Regions from separate parts of the Arthrobacter gengyunqii genome, predicted to be linked through region 1. Evidence: riboswitches for the same ligand, from Rfam matches in the RefSeq annotation. Region 1 holds a riboswitch; each other region holds the start of a gene.

Region 1 (4,441 bases):
CGTGCGGTGCAGCGGCCGATGCTGCCGGTGCCGGCCACCAGCACCGAGGCGCCGGCCAGGTCGGTGGTGGCGTACCGGCGCCACTGCTTCTGCTGCCGCTGAGCCGCAGCCCGGCCGAAGTCCTTGGCGAAGTGCAGCATCGCACCCAGTACGTGTTCGGCCATGGGACGGTCGAAGAGTCCCCGCGCGTTGGTGAGCACAACGTCGGAGGCCACCAGCTCGGGGAACAGCAGCTTCTCCACTCCGGCAGCGGGAACATGGATCCATTGCAGCGATCCGGCGGCCGGCCACGCCTGCCGGACGCCGTCGGCGAAGAAGTCCCAGAGGTAGAGAATGTCCGCTCCGGCCAGGGCTTCCGGCAGCCCTGCAGCGTCGGTGACCCGAACCTCGGCCTGCCGTTCAAGCGCGGCTAGTCCTTCCACGGGTTGGGCGCCGGCCAGGACTGCGATGACGGGTTGAGGCTGCATGGATCCACCCTACGGCCTACGGCCAAGAGCAGATCGGCCCGGCCATACGGGCAGCGGACACGCAGGAACCGGCCGGTTCCACGGTGAGTTCCTGATCCGTCCCGGGGCTCACCGGATTCTTCAGTTCCTCGTGAGCAGCCGCAGAGGATTAAGATCCGAGCCTCACGGTTCGGAATGCGACCAGTTGAAAGCCGCCAATCCGCAGCGAGAATATTGGCCAGTCCACCTTCGGGCTGATGCGCTGATCCGCCGTATCCGCAGCTTCCTGCTCCCGTGCCATACGCTGGCACTCTTTGCGCTGCCGCTGTCGGGCCGCATCCGCCAAACGCTCCCGGTGCACCGCTTTGGCCAGTTCGATTTCCATCAGGCCCATAGTTCTCGCCTCCTTGGCCCGTAATAGTTCACGCTAGGCCTGCCGGAACGGCACAGCGCAGGGTATTGCGGACAGGTTCGGTCCCCTGCTTTCAAGACCGGCTTGACGGCCGGCGAATTTCCTTTGTGCACCTCGGGAACCCGCCCCAACGCTGGCCCGGGTTAAGGGCCCGAAGGTACCGTCGAAGAACGCACCGTCCGGAGGTCCTGCATGGAATGGCTGGCATTCACCGCGCCCATCCTCGGCCTCATAGTGGGCATGGGAGCGGGCTGGAGCACCCGCGCGGGCATCGACCGCCGCGAGGAGTCGGCGGCCCTGAATGCGCTGATCATGGACCTGCACCTGAAGCGGTCGCTGGCAGCCATCGAACCCCGCGTCGTCGATGGATCCGACGGCGAGGCCCGGCTGCGCGGCACGGTGCTGGACGCCCGTGACCGAATTATGGAAACCCTCACCTACATGCGCGGGGGCTCAGCCAACACCGGAGTACTCCTGCGGATGGCAGCGGCCTGCACCCTCTATCTGCGCCGGGCCAGCCGGGAGCCGGAGCGCTACCAGTTCGCGCTGATGGAGCTGCGCGACACCCTGGACGAGGGCGTGCGCCTGCTCAGCGACGGGCGGCGCCGGGTGCGCGGCCTGCCGCCGGGTGAGCGGTCGACGGCGAAACCCGGCCGGCCGCCGTCGCGCCGGCCCGTCCGCCGTCGTTAGTGATCCCGTTGGTGACGCCCTTTATGACAACGGGAATGTCAGACGCGTCATAAAACAACACCTGCCGGCGTTTACGGAAATGCCGCGTCATTGTCTTGCCCCGGTCTGCGTTTCTCAGCTTCCATGGTCCTGTCCGCCTTTCCGGTACGGACACTAACCATCCAGAGCGGCTGAGAGACCTGGCTCGTTGACGCCGCAGCAACCACCCTTCGGGGCCGGTGCTCATGCCAGGACCGATGGACTCACTTCCGGCGTTGGTCCGTCACTGCAGAGTCCTTCTCAGTGACGCCTCCAGCGTGCGTGAACGCAGTGTTCCCCGGTGTTGACTGAGAGGACTCTTCATGCCTGCCCACCCATCCCCTTCCCGTACCCGCCGCTCCCCCGCTGCCCCGCGCCTCGCCGCGCTGCTGGCTGCTGCTGCACTCGCCTTGGGCGGCTGCGGATCCGGTCCGGAAACCGCAGCTGCCAACTCGCCGGCCGGTACCGGGGAACCCGTTTCCGGCGGCACCCTGGTCTATGCGGAGGTCACCCCCATCAACAACTGGCAGACGCAGGCTGCCCGGTTCTACGAAAAAGCCAACGTGCTCAACAGCGTCCTGGACCGCCTGACCTACTTTGATCCGGAGAAGGGGGAACTGGTGCCGTGGATTGCCTCCGCGTTCTCCGCCAACGCCGACAGCACGGAGTTCACTTTCACCATCCGCCCCGACGTCAGTTTCAGCGACGGATCTCCGCTCGACGCTGCGGCGGTGAAGGCCAACCTGGACAGTTTTGGCCTGGGCGTTCCCGCCGCGCAGATCCAGCCGAACGTGGACTTCGCCCGCTACAAGACCGCCGAAGTGATCGGAGCCGACCAGGTGAAGGTAACCCTGGAGGCCCCGAACTCCAACTTCCTGCGCGCCACCTCCTCCGTCACCGCCGGCCTCGTCTCCCCTGCCACCCTGCAGAAGGATGCTGCCGGACAGTCCGCCATCTCCTCCATTTCCGGTTCCGGACCCTTTGTCTATGAATCGGAAAAGCCCGACGAGGAAGTCGTGCTCGTGAAGCGGGACGGCTATGCCTGGGCTCCGGACGGAGCGGACAACCCGGGCGAGGCGCACCTGGACAGCGTGGTCATCAAGTACCTGCCCGAGGTCGCGCACCGCGCCGGCGCCGTGCAGTCCGGGCAGGTGGATCTGGTGCGCGGCCTGCAGCCGGTGGACGAGGCGGCGCTGGCGGCCAGCGGCAACCAGGTGCTGGCGGCCGACGGCGTGGACCTCACCGTCAACATGGCAGCCGTGCGCACCGGCAGCGGAAAACTGGGCGATCCCACCGTGCGGCAGGCCCTGCAGGTTGGCATCGACCGGCAGAGCATCAAGGACACCGTGCTTTCCGAGAGCTACACCCTGGCCGCGTCGGTCCTGAACCACCAGGCCCCCGGCTTCGTGGATCTGAGCACGGATCTGGCCTACGACCCGGAGAAGGCACGGCAACTGCTGGACGACGCCGGCTGGAAGGAAGGCAGCGACGGTATCCGGGAAAAGGACGGGGAGAAGCTTGAAATCACGGTCACCAGCTCCAACAACTCGGTGGTCATCAAGCCGGCCTTCGAACTGATCGAACAGCAGTGGCGGCAGATCGGCGTAAAACTGAACAACCGGGCCGGCGACAACACGTTCCTCACCACCGCCATGCCCGATCCGAACGTCGAGTTCTTCGGCACCCGCCAGTTCATCTACGGCGGACTCGGGCCCATCTTCGAACCGGCCAACAACACCATGACCCACACCTCTGACCCGGAGCTGAATGCCCTGTTCGCCGCCGAGCGCGCCGCAGCCCCGGGCCCGGAACGGGACGAGGTCCTGGCGGCCGAGCAGCAGGCGCTCGTAGTGGACAAGGCCTTTTCCCTGGTCCTCTGGGATGAAGTCCAGGTCTACGGCGCGCACCGCAACACGCACATCGAGTTCACCTCCGGCACCGCTCCCATCTTCCAGGGCGCCTGGAAAGTGGACGGCTAACCGTGGCCCGCTACCTCGTGCACCGGATCGGGCAGGCACTGCTGGTGGTCTGGCTCGCGTACACCCTGATTTTCCTCGCCGTGCAGCTGCTGCCCAGCGATCCGGTCACTATCTTCCTGACCTCCGACTCCGCGGTGGACCAGGCCGCGATCGACACCATGAAACGCCAATACGGCTACGACCAGCCGCTGCTCATCCAGTACCTCCAGCAGCTGGCCGCCCTGCTGCGCGGCGACGTCGGCTACTCCCTGACCTCGGGCGAGCCGGTGACCGAGCGCATCGGCGGCGCCATCGGTTCCACCCTGGCGCTGGCCGGCTCGGCGCTGGTGACCGCCGCCGTCATCGCCCTGGCCGTGGTCGCGGCGGCCGCCCTGGCACCGTCGCCGGTGCTGCGCCGGGCACTGGCGAACCTGCCGCCGCTGTTCTCCGCCGTGCCGGTGTTCTGGCTCGGGCTTGTGCTGCTGGAACTGCTCTCCATCCGGCTGGGGTTGCTTTCGCTGTTCCCCGACGGGTCCTTCCTCTCCCTCGCCGTGCCGGTCCTCGTACTGGCCGTCCACGTCTCGGCGCCCATGGCGCAGGTGCTGCTCAAGAGCGTGGAGCAGGTCTACCGGCAGCCGTTCATTGATGTGCTCCGGGCGAAGGGCGCCTCTCCGGCCTGGATTTTCTACCGGCACGTACTGAAGAACGCGGCCGGTCCCGCCATGACCATTCTGGGCATCACCGTGGGCACGCTTTTTGCCGGTTCGGTGATCACGGAGACCGTGTTTGCGCGCGCAGGCCTGGGCTCGGTGGTCCTGCAGGCAGTCACCACCCAGGACGTCCCCCTGGTCCAGGGCCTGGTGCTGCTGACGGCCACGGTGTTTGTGGCGGTCAACCTCCTCGTGGATCTGCTGCAC
Region 2 (4,441 bases), 580 kb from region 1:
GGAATGATTTCCATGCCCAGGTGGTCCTGGATGTAGCGGGACACCCCGACGGCGGTGCGGCGCGGATTGTTGGACAGTCCCACCACCGCCCAGCGGGCACCCCTGTTGCTCAGGAGGGATTCGACAACTGCGGAGTCATTGACGTGTGGCATCGGCCGTCCTTTGGTGGGGTGCTGGATCGGGCTCCAGCTTACGCCCGCCGCTGTGCCTCGGCTCAGCTCAGGAAAGACTCGATTGCCTCAGCAAGGGCTTCCTCCGGCACACTGACACTGCTTCCTTCCAGCAGCTGGAACTCTCCTTCTTCCAAGGCATCGGCGGCCTGGCGTGCGAGGTCCTGCGTCTCGTCGCCGCTGGCGTTCCCGGCCAGCACCAGCACCGGAACCTGGACGCCGCCGAGTCCTTCCAGTTCAGTCTGCAGGACCAGCATCTCGTCGTCGCCCTCGTTCAGGGCCAGCGTCGGTTCCAGGGCAACGACGCGCGTAATCACCGCGGATTCCTCGGCAGCGCGCAGCGCCAGGAAGGCACCCGAAGCGAAGCCGTAAAGGTCAGCGGTTCCACCGGCCACCTGCACCACCGCCAGCAGGTCATCGACGTCGGATTCCGCCGTGTACTCCTCACCGACGCCGCTTTCACCCAGCCCCCGGCGGTCATAGGTGTAGACGGTGTGATTGCTCGAAAGCAGCTCGGCCAGCGCACGGGTGCTGGAGCTGTTGCGGTCGGCGGTCAACGGATCCACGATCACCAGCGGCGGTCCGTCACCCTGCCGGGACCAGGCAATGCGGGTGCCGTCTGCGGAAAGGGCCATGCCGGTGGCACTGGGTGAGGGTTCCATGGCGGACTCCTGCTCGCTGAAGGGGCGCTGCGCGGACCCTTCAAACGTAAAGAGGCGGTCCGTCCCCGGTCAATGGCTCCGCACCGAACCAGCCTTCTGCAGCCGGAAGGACGCGCCGCGGTGGTTTTCCGGCAGCTTGTCCCCGGCACCGAAGAGCTTATTCCGCAGGGTCCCGGGAGCGTACTCCGTGGGATATGCCCCGCGCTTCTGCAGCTCGGGAACCACGAATTCCACCACATCCTCGAACGTGCCCGGAGTAACGGCGTAGGCCAGGTTAAAGCCGTCGACGTCGGTCTCCTCCACCCAACGGATCAGCTCCTCGGCCACCTCCGCACCGGATCCGACCAGCCTCGGGCCCAGGCCCCCAATGCCGGCGCTCTCGGCGATGTCCCGCACCGTCCAGGGTTCGCCGTCGTCCTTTACTTTCTGGAAGTTGGCGGCCGCGGACTGGATGGCATTGGATTTCACGGCGCCCAGCGGCTGGTCGAGTTCGTAGGTGGAGAGATCAACTCCCATCCAGCCGGACATCAGGGCGAGGGCGCCCTCGTCGCTGATGTAGCTCTGGTAGTCCAGGTGCTTGGCTTCGGCTTCCTCCGTTGTTGCGGCCGTGATGATGGTCAGCAGGGTGTAAATCCGGATGGAGTGCCGGTCCCGGCCGGCGGCCTCGGCGGCGTCGCGGATTTTGGTGACGGTTTCCTTGAGCTTCTCCACCGTGGACGCGCCGACAAACACTGCTTCGGCGTTCCCGGCAGCAAAGGCGATGCCCCTCGGTGAGGCACCGGCCTGGTAGATCACCGGAGTGCGCTGCGGCGAGGGCTCGCTGATGTGAATGCCCGGGACCTTGAAGTACTTGCCCTCGTGGTTGATGTCGTGGACCTTCGCCGGATCGGTGAACACGCCGGTCTCCCGGTCCCGGACAACGGCGTCGTCCTCCCAGGATCCTTCAAGCAGCTTGTAAACCACCTCAAGATATTCATCGGCGTGGTTGTAGCGCTCGTCGTGCTCCAGTTGGTCTTCGGCACCCATGTTGCGTGCCGCCGAGGGCAGATACCCGGTCACCACGTTCCAGCCGACCCGGCCGTTGGTGAGGTGGTCCAGGGTGGAGAGGCGCCGGGCAAACGGGTAGGGGTGCTCATACGCGGTGCCGGCCGTGACGCCGAAGCCGAGGTGTTCGGTGACCAGGGCCATGGCGGAGACCAGCAGCAGCGGGTCATTCACCGGCACCTGGGTGCCCTGGCGAAGGGTGGCATCGTTGGAGGACCCGTAGACGTCATAGGTGCCCAGGACATCGGCAATGAAGATTCCGTCGAACAGGCCGCGTTCGCAGGTCCGGGCCAGATGCGTCCAGTAGCTGAGCTTGGTGTAGTCAGCCGAGCGGTCTTCAGGGTGGCGCCAGAGTCCGGGCGACTGGTGGCCCACGCAGTTCATGTCGAAGGCGTTGAACCGGATCTGCCGCGGGGTGCGCTGGTCGAGCTGTTCGACCGGCTCGGACTGGCTGGACTGGTCGGATTGGCTGGGCAGGCTGGCCACGGGGACATCCTTCGGAAACGGGACGCACCTGCGAAGGAGCGCCGTACTTGCCGTTCGCGGACGCGACACGGCCGGATCCTCATCTGGGGCACCCCGCTACGGAAAGAGGGTTGCCGCCCAACCAGCCAGAGCTTTGCGTTGGGACTCATGATCCTTCGGCTCCAGTATTCGCACAGCGCTGATCAGCGGGCAAGCCGTAGCCGTCACGGAGCGTAACGGCAGACGGCGGCCCAGGTGCCTGCGGTGAAGGCGGCGTCGAAATATTACGCAGGGGACTTGCCGCTTTCCGCAATCGAGCGTTTAGTTGCACTTGACCATCCCGAGCGGCTGAGAGACCTGGATCAGTGAAGCCGCAGCAACCCTGGTTGCCGTCCCTCCTCCTTGAGGAACGGCAATAGCGAGGACAGCACCGCAGGAGGCCCGCAACGGCCCAAGGTGTTATCCGTAGGGTGCTACTGCCAGGACCGATGGAGAGTTAACATGACCGCTCTGGCTTCACAGTCCCCTGCCGCCGCGCCGCCCCACGGGCGCACCGCCGGCTCCGCACTGCCCGTCACCTTTTCCTCGCTGGGCCGCGCCTTCGGCTCCGGCAGTGAAACTCATCAGGTGCTGCGGGACATAACCTTTGACATTCACGCCGGTGAGGTCCTGGCCATTCTGGGCTCCAGCGGCTGCGGAAAGTCCACGCTCCTGCGCGCCGCCGCCGGCCTGGATGCTCCAACGACCGGAGAAGTCCGCATCGACGGAACACCGGTCCGCGGCATCGATGACCGGTGCGCCGTCGCGTTCCAGGAACCGCGGCTGTTGCCTTGGCAAACTCTGCAGGCCAACATTGCCATGGGCCTGCCCAAGAGCATGAGCGCTAAAAACGGTAAGGCCAAAGTGGCCGAACTCCTGGAGCTGGTGGAACTGGCGGCGTTTGCCAAGCACCGGCCGCGGGCAGTCTCCGGAGGTATGGCGCAGCGCGCTTCCCTGGCTCGGGCCCTGGCACGAACCCCCGGGGTGCTGCTGCTGGATGAGCCGTTCGGCGCGCTCGATGCTTTGACCCGACTCAAGATGCAGGACCTGCTGCTCGCGGTGCACCGCGCCAGCCCCACCACGGTACTGCTGGTGACCCATGACGTGGATGAGGCCCTCCAACTGGCCGACCGCATCATCATCCTGGGCAAGGAACCCGGTGTTACCGGGGCCGCCATCACCGAGACCATCACCGTGCCCGGCCCGCGTCCACGAGACCGCGCCTCGGCGGAGCTGGCCCGAATGCGCGGCGAACTCCTGGCCCGCCTCGGCGTCGATCGCCACTAAGCCGCTCCTCCCCGGCGTCGCCCCCTCCTTGCTTGGGGCCGCTCCATCAGCAGTTCTGCGCCCCTTTTGCGCCTGAACCGCGACTATTCGCAGCCAACTCTTCAGAAAGAACTCCCATGAACAGCCGTTCCCACAGTTCCCGCCCCGCCCGCACCACCCTTAGAACCCTGGCCGCCGTTGCCGCCGCGGCTTCCCTGCTGCTGACCGGGTGCGTGGCAGGCGAGGATTCCGATGCCGCCGCCAACGCAGGCGCAGCCGACGGCGGAACCCTCACGCTCGATTTCGCCACCTACAACCCGCTGAGCCTGATCATCAAGGACCAGGGTTGGCTGGAATCCGCCCTGGCCGACGACGGCGTCACGGTGGAGTGGGTGCAGTCCGCCGGCTCCAACAAGGCCAATGAGAACCTGCGCTCCGGGGCAATCGATGTCGGTTCCACCGCAGGGTCCGCAGCCCTGCTGAACCGCGCCAACGGATCCCCGATCAAGGCCATCGACATTTTCTCCCAGCCGGAATGGGCGGCCCTGGCGGTGGGCGCCGACTCCGCCATCACCTCGGTAGCGGACCTCAAGGGCAAGTCGGTCGCCGCAACCAAGGGCACCGACCCCTACTTCTTCCTGGTGCAGGCGCTGGAGGAGGCCGGCCTGACTCTGGAGGACGTCACCGTTGAGCAACTGCAGCACGCGGATGGCCGGAGCGCCCTGGAAAACGGATCAGTGGATGCCTGGGCAGGGCTGGACCCGATCATGGCGGGTGCCGAACAAAACGGTGCCC
Region 3 (4,441 bases), 1.1 Mb from region 1:
TCTCCCTTGTCGTGGGTGCGCTGAAGGTGCAGAACCTCACCGAACCCAAGAAGGTCCCCTTTGACGTGCTCTCGATCGTGCTGTCCACCTTTGCCTTCGGCGGGCTGATCTTTGGCCTGAGCAGCATCGGCGAAGCCGCCCAGGGCGAGGCCCTGATGCCGCTGTGGATTCCCCTCACCGCCGGTGCCCTGGCCATGGCCGGATTTATTTTCCGCCAGCTGTTCCTCCAGCGCACGGACCGGGCGCTGATGGACCTGCGCACCTTCGGGAGCAAACCGTTCGTCGTTGCCATCGTCCTGGTTCTGGTGAGCATGATGGCGCTCTTCGGCTGCCTCATTGTCCTGCCGCTGTACCTGCAGAACGTCCTGGGGCTCAGCACCCTGAACACCGGTCTGCTGCTTCTTCCCGGCGGTGCCGTGATGGCGATTCTGTCACCCATTGTCGGAGGACTGTTCGACAAGTTCGGCCCCCGTCCGCTGGTGATCCCCGGAGCCCTGGTGCTCAGCGGTGCACTGTGGGGCATGACGACCCTGGACGAGAACAGCTCCGTTCCCGTGGTCATCGTCCTGCACTGCCTGCTCAACACGGGCCTGGGATTCATCTTCACGCCGCTGTTCACCTCGGCCCTGGGTTCCCTGCACAAGTCGCTCTACTCGCACGGCAGCGCGATCATCAATACGCTGCAGCAGTTGGCCGGCGCTGCGGGCACGGCTGTCTTCGTCACCCTGATGACGACCGGCACCACTGCTGCGGTCAATGAAGGAATAGCGGGCATCCCGGCCTCGGCCGCCGGTGTGCACACCGCATTCTTCTGGGGAGCGGTTATCTCGCTGGTGGCGCTGGCGGCGTCCTTCTTCGTGCGCCGGCCCACCAATGAAGTGCCCGACGGCGTGGCCATCCACTAGGCGCGGTAATTCCGGTAATTCCCAGCCTTTCCTGCGGGCACGCGGCCGTGGAATTACTTGTGCCCTGCTATAGCCGAATGTGGCCGGCACCCTATTTTATGGAAGCTGCGCGGCTAAACTTACTGGCAGGGGTGGTTCAGAATTACACGAAAAGGGACAAGCACATGGCCCAGAAAAGACAAGTTCTTCTGATTGATGACCTTACCGGGGAAGACGCACAGGAAACTGTGAAGCTGGCCCTGGACGGTGCGCAGTATGAAATCGACCTGACGACGGAGCATGCGGCTGACCTTCGCGAGAAGTTGGGTCCGTATATCTCCAGCGGACGCCGCCTGCGGGGCGGTTCAAGCACGCGCAGCACAAGGCGGGAAAGTACTGCGCACGGTGAGGACAGCCGAAAGATACGGGAATGGGCTGTTGCAAACGGTTACAAGCCAAGCGCCCGCGGACGCATCAGCCAGGAAATACGCGAAGCGTACAACTCGGCACAAAACTAACAGCCCCGGACACGTCCCTCAGACGTGTCGGAGGCTGTTAGCTCACCACCGATTTCCCGCCGTATTGTTGCTTGTCATTCATCGCGCGCAACATTCCGCCATATGACGGTGCCCGCCGGTCACATAACGTGTCACTGGGATTCCTGCGTCGGCACGTGCATGCTGGGTCGTGAGCCCTTCCACACGGCACCCGGCACCCACCGGGGAAGGGGCGCACCCGCGTTGCCAGTGGATAAAGCCATACCCACAACCATCCAGAGCAGCTGAGAGACCTGCCTCCGCGACGCTGCAGCTTCCCCCGGACATCCTTTCCGGAAAGGTGCTAACGGCAGGAACGATGGAAGGAACACCCATGACGCATGATCACATTCCCACGACCCACGCCGGCTCCTTGCCCCGGACACCGGAACTGATAGCAGCCAATGCCGCCCGCACCTTTGCGGCCGACGGTTTCACCCTGGAACGGACCCCGGAATTCGAGGCGTTGCTGACCGGCGCCGTGGTTGACCTGGTGCAGCGCCAAAAGAACCTTGGCATCACCATCCCGGGAGACGGCGAATACGGCAAAGCAATGTCCAATGCTTTGGATTACGGCGCCTGGTGGACCTACAGCTTCCAGCGCACCGCAGGTCTTGAACTCACCGAATTCAATCCCATCACGGCGGGACCGGTTCGCAGCGAGCCCGGCAACGTTCGGTTGACGTCGTTCGCGGACAGGAGGGACTGGACCCGATTCGCTGCCGCCTATTCGGATCCGGAAAGCGGTATTCACCTCGGCCGGAACGCAACCGCCTTTCCCTCGGCCACTGGCCCGATCAGCTATACCGGCCAGGCAGCCCTCGCCAGCGACATTGCGAACCTCAAGGCAGGATTGGAAGCTGCTGACCTCGCCACCGGGTTCATTACAGCTCTGTCACCCGGATCCGCCAGCCGCATCGGCAATGACTACTACGGAAGCGAAGAAGAATTCATCTACGCATGGGCAGATGTCCTTCGCGAAGAATACAAGGCCATCGTCGAAGCCGGACTGGTTGTGCAGATTGATGACCCGTCTATCGCCGAAAACTGGGACCAGATCAATCCCGAGCCGAGCGTGGAAGACTACCGCCGCTTCACTCAGATCCGGATTGAAGCGTTGAATTACGCCCTGCGCGGGCTGCCCGAAGATCAGGTCCGTTTCCATGTCTGCTGGGGTTCGTGGCACGGACCCCACGCCACCGACATCGAGTTCAACCACATTGTTGACCTGGTGCTGGGCATCAATGCCGGAGCCTATTCCTTTGAAGCCGCCAATGTCCGGCATGAGCATGAGTGGGCCATCTGGCGCGGCAAGCGGCTGCCCGAGGGCAAAATCCTGATTCCCGGCGTCGTATCCCATGCCACCAATGTTGTGGAGCACCCGGAGCTGGTGGCGCAGCGGATAGAACGCTTCGCGGGGCTCGTGGGCCGTGAGAACATCATCGCCGGCACCGACTGCGGCCTGGGTGGACGCATCCACCCGGATATTGCCGCAGCGAAGCTCGAGTCGCTGGGTCAGGGAGCGCGCATCGCGGCAGGCAACCTGTTGGCTGGAGCTTCACTCCGATAAGGGCAACCGGACCAAGTAGTTCCGTGGGCGCGGCCGCGTGTTGTGCCCACGGAACTGCTCGCCGGAAACCCTTGACGGCGTCCTGTGCCGGGGACATACTCGGTTACTAAACGATCATTTAGTATCGAATAACAGGCCGGAGCCGACATGACGACCATCCGAATTGCAGACCAGCCGGAGACCACAGAGTTGAACGGATCAGCCGACGATCCGGCGGCTGCCGGCTTCAGCTTCGATCCGACGGCCGTCCAGGACGTGGACAGTGACCTGTACCTCCTGGACAACCTCCTTGACGAGCAGGCCAAGGATGTCCAGCGACGCGTGCGCGCCTTCGTGGACGAGGATCTGCTGCCGGTTATCAATGGCTACTGGGAGCGTGCCGAAGTCCCTTATGAGCTGATCCCGAAGCTCGCGGCCCTTAACATCGCGGGGGGAACCATCAAAGGATACGGCTGCCCCGGGCTGACCCGGCTTGCCGCTTCCACCGCTGCTGCTGAGCTGGCCCGCGGCGACGGGTCCATCAACACGTTCTTCGGCGTGCATTCCGGGCTGGCCATGGGCAGTATCGACATGCTCGGCTCCGAGGAGCAGAAACAGCGGTGGCTGCCATCCATGGCCCGGTTCGAGAAAATTGGAGCTTTTGCGCTGACTGAACCGGGACACGGGTCCGACTCTGTCTCCCTGGAGACCTCCGCGCGCCGCGACGGGGACGAATATGTCCTCAACGGCAGCAAGCGGTGGATCGGCAACGCGAGCTTCGCCGACGTCGTCATCATTTACGCCCGGGATGAAGCAGACGGTGCCGTCAAGGGCTTTGTCATGGAAAAGGATGCTGAAGGTAATCACCCGGCCGGTTACAGTGCTGAGGTCATCACCGGAAAGATCGGCAAGCGAGCCGTCCTGCAGCCGAACATCATCATCGAGAACCTTCGTATTCCGGCGGAAAACCGGCTGGAGAACTGCAACTCCTTCAAGGACGTCAACAAGGTGCTGGCGGCCACCCGTGGGGGAGTGGCGTGGGAGGCGCTGGGCCATGCCGTTGCGGCCTACGAAATTGCCGTGGCCTACGCCAAGACCCGTGTGCAGTTCGGGAAGGAAATTGGCCGGTTCCAGCTGGTGCAGAACAAGCTGGCCAACATGCTGGCCCAGCTGACCGCCATCAAACTGACGTGTTTCCGCCTGAACGAGCTGGCGGACGAGGGCAATATGACCGGGCCGATGGCGTCAATGGCCAAAATGTTTGCGGCACGCCAGGGCCGCTGGATCTGCTCGGAGGCGCGGGACATTATGGGCGGCAACGGGCTGCTGCTGGAGAACCATGTTGCCCGGCACCTCACCGATATGGAAGTTGTCTTCACCTATGAGGGCACTGACAGCATGCAGTCCCTGATCCTGGGGCGGCACATCACCGGGTTCTCGGCGTTCGCGTAGCCGGCACCCCGGGGGAGCAG
Region 4 (4,441 bases), 1.3 Mb from region 1:
AGCCGGCCAGTACGCAGTCCGCGGTCCGTTCGTGCTTGTACTTGGCCATGGTGCGTTTGCCCGGCTGGTAGGAATCCGCCAGGGGCTTGGCGACGATGCCGTCCAGGCCAGCACCTTCAAACTCGCTGAACCAGCGCTGCGCGGTGCCCGGATCGGTGGTGCGGGCGGTCAGATAAACGGGTGCGTCGGCGTCGGCAAGCGCGGCTTCCAGCGCACTGCGGCGCTCCGCGTACGGTCGGTCCATGAAATCGGTGTCGTCCAGCGCCAGCAGGTCAAAGGCAACAAAGGCCGCCGGTGTCTGCTCGGCCAGCAGCTTCACCCGGCTGGCTGCCGGATGGATGCGCTGCTGCAGGACCTCAAAGTCCAGCCGCTTCCCTGATTCGCTGATCAGGATAATCTCGCCGTCCACCACGCAGCGCTCGGGCAAGTTGGCTTTGAGCGCCTCAACCAGTTCCGGAAAGTACCGGGTCATCGGTTTTTCGTTTCGGCTGCCGATCTCCAGCTCATCCCCGTCGCGGAAAATAATGGAGCGGAAGCCGTCCCACTTGGGTTCATAGGAGTATTCACCCTCGGGCAGAGCGGTCACGGCTTTGGCCAGCATGGGAGCCACAGGCGGCATTACCGGAAGTTTCATGCGCCCATTCTTACCCGACTTTTCAGTCGAGGGGAACGACGGCACCCAGGCCCGCGGCAAACGCCGTCAGCAGGTTCCGCCCTTGCTGCCAGTCGCCGATGCCGCTTTCGTCATTGATGTGTGTCAGCGGGCCGGCGTCGATCACGGGGACATTCCAGGCTCCGGCCAGCAGCCGTGCTCCCGGGAGCGTGCAGTACGGATCATTCTCGCTGGCGATCAGCAGTCCGGGCACCGGCAGCGGCTGCAGCCGCGGGTCCCGGAAGGAGCCCGCTGTGTCGGGAAAGGCAGGCTCGGCCGGATCGGGCGGAGCCACCAGCAGCACGCCGCGGGCGCCTTCGGGGTTGCGCAGCAGCCACTCGGCAGAGGCCAGGCAGCCCAGGCTGTGGGCCACGAGGATGGTGTCGCCGCCGCGGGAGCCGGCGGCGTCGTCGAGCGCACCCATCCAGTTCTCCAGGTTCGGGTCATCCCAGGACGACGGCGAAATCCGGGACACGTCCGCCGCACCGTCCTGCCACCGGCTTTGCCAATGCTCGTCATTGGAACCGCCGATCCCGGGGACCATGGTCAGGTGCATGCTGTTCGCCTCTCATCCAATGGCGCCGAGGAGCCGGCAACCGGGAATATCTGCTCGGAAACCGGTGCTGTGAATGAACATGAAGAAGATCGGTTTCCTGTCCTTTGGACATTACCGCGACGTGCAGGGTTCTTTTGTCCGCACCGCCCGCGACGCCCTGCTGCAGACCGTTGAAACGGCGGTGGCGGCCGAGGAAGTGGGCATTGACGGAGCCTTCCTGCGGGTCCATCACTTTGCCCCGCAGTTCGCTGCACCGTTCCCCCTGCTGTCCGCCATGGCTGCCCGGACTCACCGGCTTGAACTGGGCACGGCGGTGATCGACATGCGGTACGAAAATCCGCTGTACATGGCCGAAGAAGCGGCGGCCACGGATCTGATCAGCGGCGGCAGGCTGCAGCTGGGGCTGAGCCGCGGTTCACCCGAGCCCGCGCTGCGCGGCTATGAGGCATTTGGCTACGTTCCCACCGGGGATAGCACCGATGCGGATGAGGCCCGCAAGCACACGTTGGTGTTCCGGGCGGCGATTGCCGGTGCAGGCCTGGCGAACGCGGATCCGATGATGACCGGCAGTTCCGACGCGCTGGCCATCGATCCGCAGTCCCCCGGCCTGGCAGAACGGATCTGGTGGGGTTCCGGCACCCGGGCGACGGCCAAATGGACCGGCGAGCAGGGCATGAACCTGATGAGCTCCACCCTGCTGACGGAGGACACAGGCGTGCCCTTCGACGAACTCCAGGCGGAGCAGATTGCGGTGTTCCGCAAGGCCTGGGCCGACGCCGGGCATGAAGGAGCTCCGCGGGTGTCCGTCAGCCGCAGCGTCATTCCGCTGGTGACCGACACCGACCGCCGGTATTTCGGCCTGCGCGCGCAGGCCGAGGGCCGCGACCAGGTGGGACGGCTCGACGGTGGCTTGGCCCGGTTCGGCAAGAGCTACATCGGCGAACCGGATGTCATTGCCGCCCAGCTTGCCGCCGACACCGCGGTTCAGGCTGCGGACACGCTTCTGGTGACGGTTCCCAACCAGCTTGGCGTGGACTACAACGTGCAGCTGCTGGAGAACATCGTGAAGCATGTCGCCCCCGCGGCCGGCTGGCGGTGATGTTTCCCGTCCGGCGCAGGTTCCGGGCTGTCACCGGCATACGCTAAGGTGGTGACAGCTTCACGAGAGGTGGCCAACGCGCCCGGAGGAATCCGGGCACGTAAAAGCTCCGACTGGCCTCACACCAACCCCATTGTTCGGCGGGTGGTTCGGATGACGAAGCGGCCTGACGCCGCCCGGCGCAGGCAAGGACAACCTGTAAAGGAACACACTGTGAGCATCTCCAGTGACACCCGCTGCATCAGCTACACCCCCGGGCACAACGTCCACCTGATTCACGGCAAGCGCCTGGCTGTTTACGATGACTGGGTGGATGCCCAGGCCTATGTCGATCTCGATCTGGACCTGATCCAATTGGTGGTAGACGGCGAGCAGCAGCTGATGTGGTTCCATGACCTGCCTTCCCTGGCGCAGGCGCTGGCCCATTCCAACGGCCAGGCGCAGTGGTGCGCACGCTATTCATCGTTGCTGGTGCCCGGAGGCTTCGACAGCCCCGCCCGGCGCTCTTTTTTCTACTTGGCGACGCCGGAAAGGGTCCATCCCTGTAAACGGCTCAGCGCAAACGACTCCGAAGACGCCCAAGCTCAGCGGGGCTGAGCCCGGCTGAGCGCAGGTACTGTTCGGCGTCAAAACCGTCCAGGGCGCGGAGCAGTTCACGCCGTCCGTCGGCCACCCGGGCGTCTTCCTGCTCGGGAGTCAGCGGCTTTTCGCGCGGATGCACCTGAGTGGCATGGAACGCGTTGATGCCGCGGACTGCCTGCTCATAGTCGTCGGCAATGGCCTCCGGTGATGCCCCGGCCAGCTGGAGCAGCAGCATGGCAATGAGCCCGGTGCGGTCCCGGCCGGCCGAGCAGTGGATCACCACCGCGCCGTCGCCGGCCTCCGCTATGGACTCAACGACGGCGGCGATCTTCTCCGGCCAGCGGCGCAGGTTTTCCCGGTAGTAGCGCGGGGAGTCCATGTACGGGCCGCACAAGGCGGTGAAGTCGGGGTCGTTCGCTTCCTGGGTGGGCCGGGTCAGGAACGTGATGCCTGCGGCGGCGTCGGGGCTCACTTCCGGGTCGGTGTCCCGGCGGCCCTGCTCCACGTCGTTGCGGAGGTCGATGACGGTGCGGACGCCGTCGTCGTACGCCTGCCGCCAGCCGTTTTCCGTCAGCCATTCGGACCGGCCCATCCGGAAGATCCGGCGCGGCGCCACGGCCCCTCCGCCGGAAAGGGGAATGCCGCCGAGGTCACGGGCGTTGGCGGCGCCCTCCCACTCCACTCCTCGGTTGCCCATCATGCCCTTCTAGGACCAGTCGAAGAAGCCCTTGCCGGATTTGCGGCCGAGCTCGCCTCGGGCCACTTTGTCCCGCAGAATCTGCGGCGGCTCGAACCGGGGACCCAGCGTGGAGGCCAGATACTCTGCGATGCCCAGCCGCACGTCCAGGCCCACAATGTCTGTGGTCCGCAGCGGACCCGTGGGGTGCTTGTAGCCCAGGACCATGGCCGCATCGATGTCCTCTGCCGAGGCCACGCCCTCTTCCACCATGCGCATGGCTTCCAGGGCAATGGCCACTCCCAGCCGGGAACTGGCAAAGCCTGGGGCATCGTTCACGACCACCGGGGTCTTGCCCAGGTCCTGCGCCCAGGCGGCGGCCGCCTCGGCCAGCTCCCCGGAGGTCTGCTTGCCCAGCACCACTTCGATCAGGGTGGAGGCAGGCACCGGGTTGAAAAAGTGCAGGCCGCAGAACCGTTCCGGGCGCTGCAGCTTTTCCGCCAGCTCGGATACGGACAGCGAGGATGTGTTCGAGGCCAGCCAGGCCTCGGATCCCAGCTGTTCCTCGACCGCAACCAGGGCCGTCGACTTCAGGCCAAAATCTTCAGGCACCGCTTCCACCACCAATCCGGCTCCGGAGAAGGCCGCATAGTCTGTGGACACGGACAGGCGCGCGGTCAGGTCCCCGATGGTCTCGGTGACGGTGCCGCGCTCAACGCTCTTGGCCAGCGCTGAGGCGACGCGGTCACGGGCGGCGGAGGCAGCGTCGTCGTCGCGCTCCACCACCACCACTGTTGCTCCGGCCGTGCAGAAAGCGTGGGCAATGCCTGCGCCCATCCGACCGCCGCCGAGCACGCCTACCGTGGAGGGAACTGC

What was found. Region 1 has a riboswitch for S-adenosylmethionine ahead of MUG94_RS03450 (ABC transporter substrate-binding protein). Riboswitches for the same ligand answer to the same signal wherever they lie in the genome.
Region 2: another riboswitch for S-adenosylmethionine. It lies ahead of MUG94_RS00920 (LLM class flavin-dependent oxidoreductase); the one in region 1 lies ahead of MUG94_RS03450 (ABC transporter substrate-binding protein).
Region 3: another riboswitch for S-adenosylmethionine. It lies ahead of MUG94_RS08320 (cobalamin-independent methionine synthase II family protein); the one in region 1 lies ahead of MUG94_RS03450 (ABC transporter substrate-binding protein).
Region 4: another riboswitch for S-adenosylmethionine. It lies ahead of MUG94_RS14675 (hypothetical protein); the one in region 1 lies ahead of MUG94_RS03450 (ABC transporter substrate-binding protein).

Annotation. Positions count from the first base shown of each region.
Region 1 covers NZ_CP095461.1:760,226-764,666, reverse strand. Annotated here, with positions in the region: gene MUG94_RS03465 (D-2-hydroxyacid dehydrogenase) at 1-467, opposite strand, end outside; gene MUG94_RS03460 (hypothetical protein) at 616-840, opposite strand; gene MUG94_RS03455 (hypothetical protein) at 1,051-1,548, shown strand; SAM riboswitch class I at 1,703-1,791, shown strand; gene MUG94_RS03450 (ABC transporter substrate-binding protein) at 1,890-3,545, shown strand; gene MUG94_RS03445 (ABC transporter permease) at 3,548-4,441, shown strand, end outside.
Region 2 covers NZ_CP095461.1:175,449-179,889, reverse strand. Annotated here, with positions in the region: gene MUG94_RS00930 (CoA-binding protein) at 1-152, opposite strand, end outside; gene MUG94_RS00925 (alpha/beta fold hydrolase) at 215-832, opposite strand; gene MUG94_RS00920 (LLM class flavin-dependent oxidoreductase) at 902-2,281, opposite strand; SAM riboswitch class IV at 2,401-2,515, opposite strand; gene MUG94_RS00915 (ABC transporter ATP-binding protein) at 2,843-3,667, shown strand; gene MUG94_RS00910 (aliphatic sulfonate ABC transporter substrate-binding protein) at 3,784-4,441, shown strand, end outside.
Region 3 covers NZ_CP095461.1:1,815,493-1,819,933, forward strand. Annotated here, with positions in the region: gene MUG94_RS08310 (MDR family MFS transporter) at 1-905, shown strand, start outside; gene MUG94_RS08315 (histone-like nucleoid-structuring protein Lsr2) at 1,070-1,402, shown strand; SAM riboswitch class I at 1,650-1,746, shown strand; gene MUG94_RS08320 (cobalamin-independent methionine synthase II family protein) at 1,755-2,990, shown strand; gene MUG94_RS08325 (acyl-CoA dehydrogenase family protein) at 3,138-4,421, shown strand.
Region 4 covers NZ_CP095461.1:3,182,477-3,186,917, forward strand. Annotated here, with positions in the region: gene MUG94_RS14660 (ATP-dependent DNA ligase) at 1-634, opposite strand, end outside; gene MUG94_RS14665 (RBBP9/YdeN family alpha/beta hydrolase) at 657-1,208, opposite strand; gene MUG94_RS14670 (LLM class flavin-dependent oxidoreductase) at 1,282-2,307, shown strand; SAM riboswitch class IV at 2,366-2,505, shown strand; gene MUG94_RS14675 (hypothetical protein) at 2,521-2,904, shown strand; gene MUG94_RS14680 (tyrosine-protein phosphatase) at 2,861-3,586, opposite strand; gene MUG94_RS14685 (3-hydroxyacyl-CoA dehydrogenase family protein) at 3,596-4,441, opposite strand, start outside.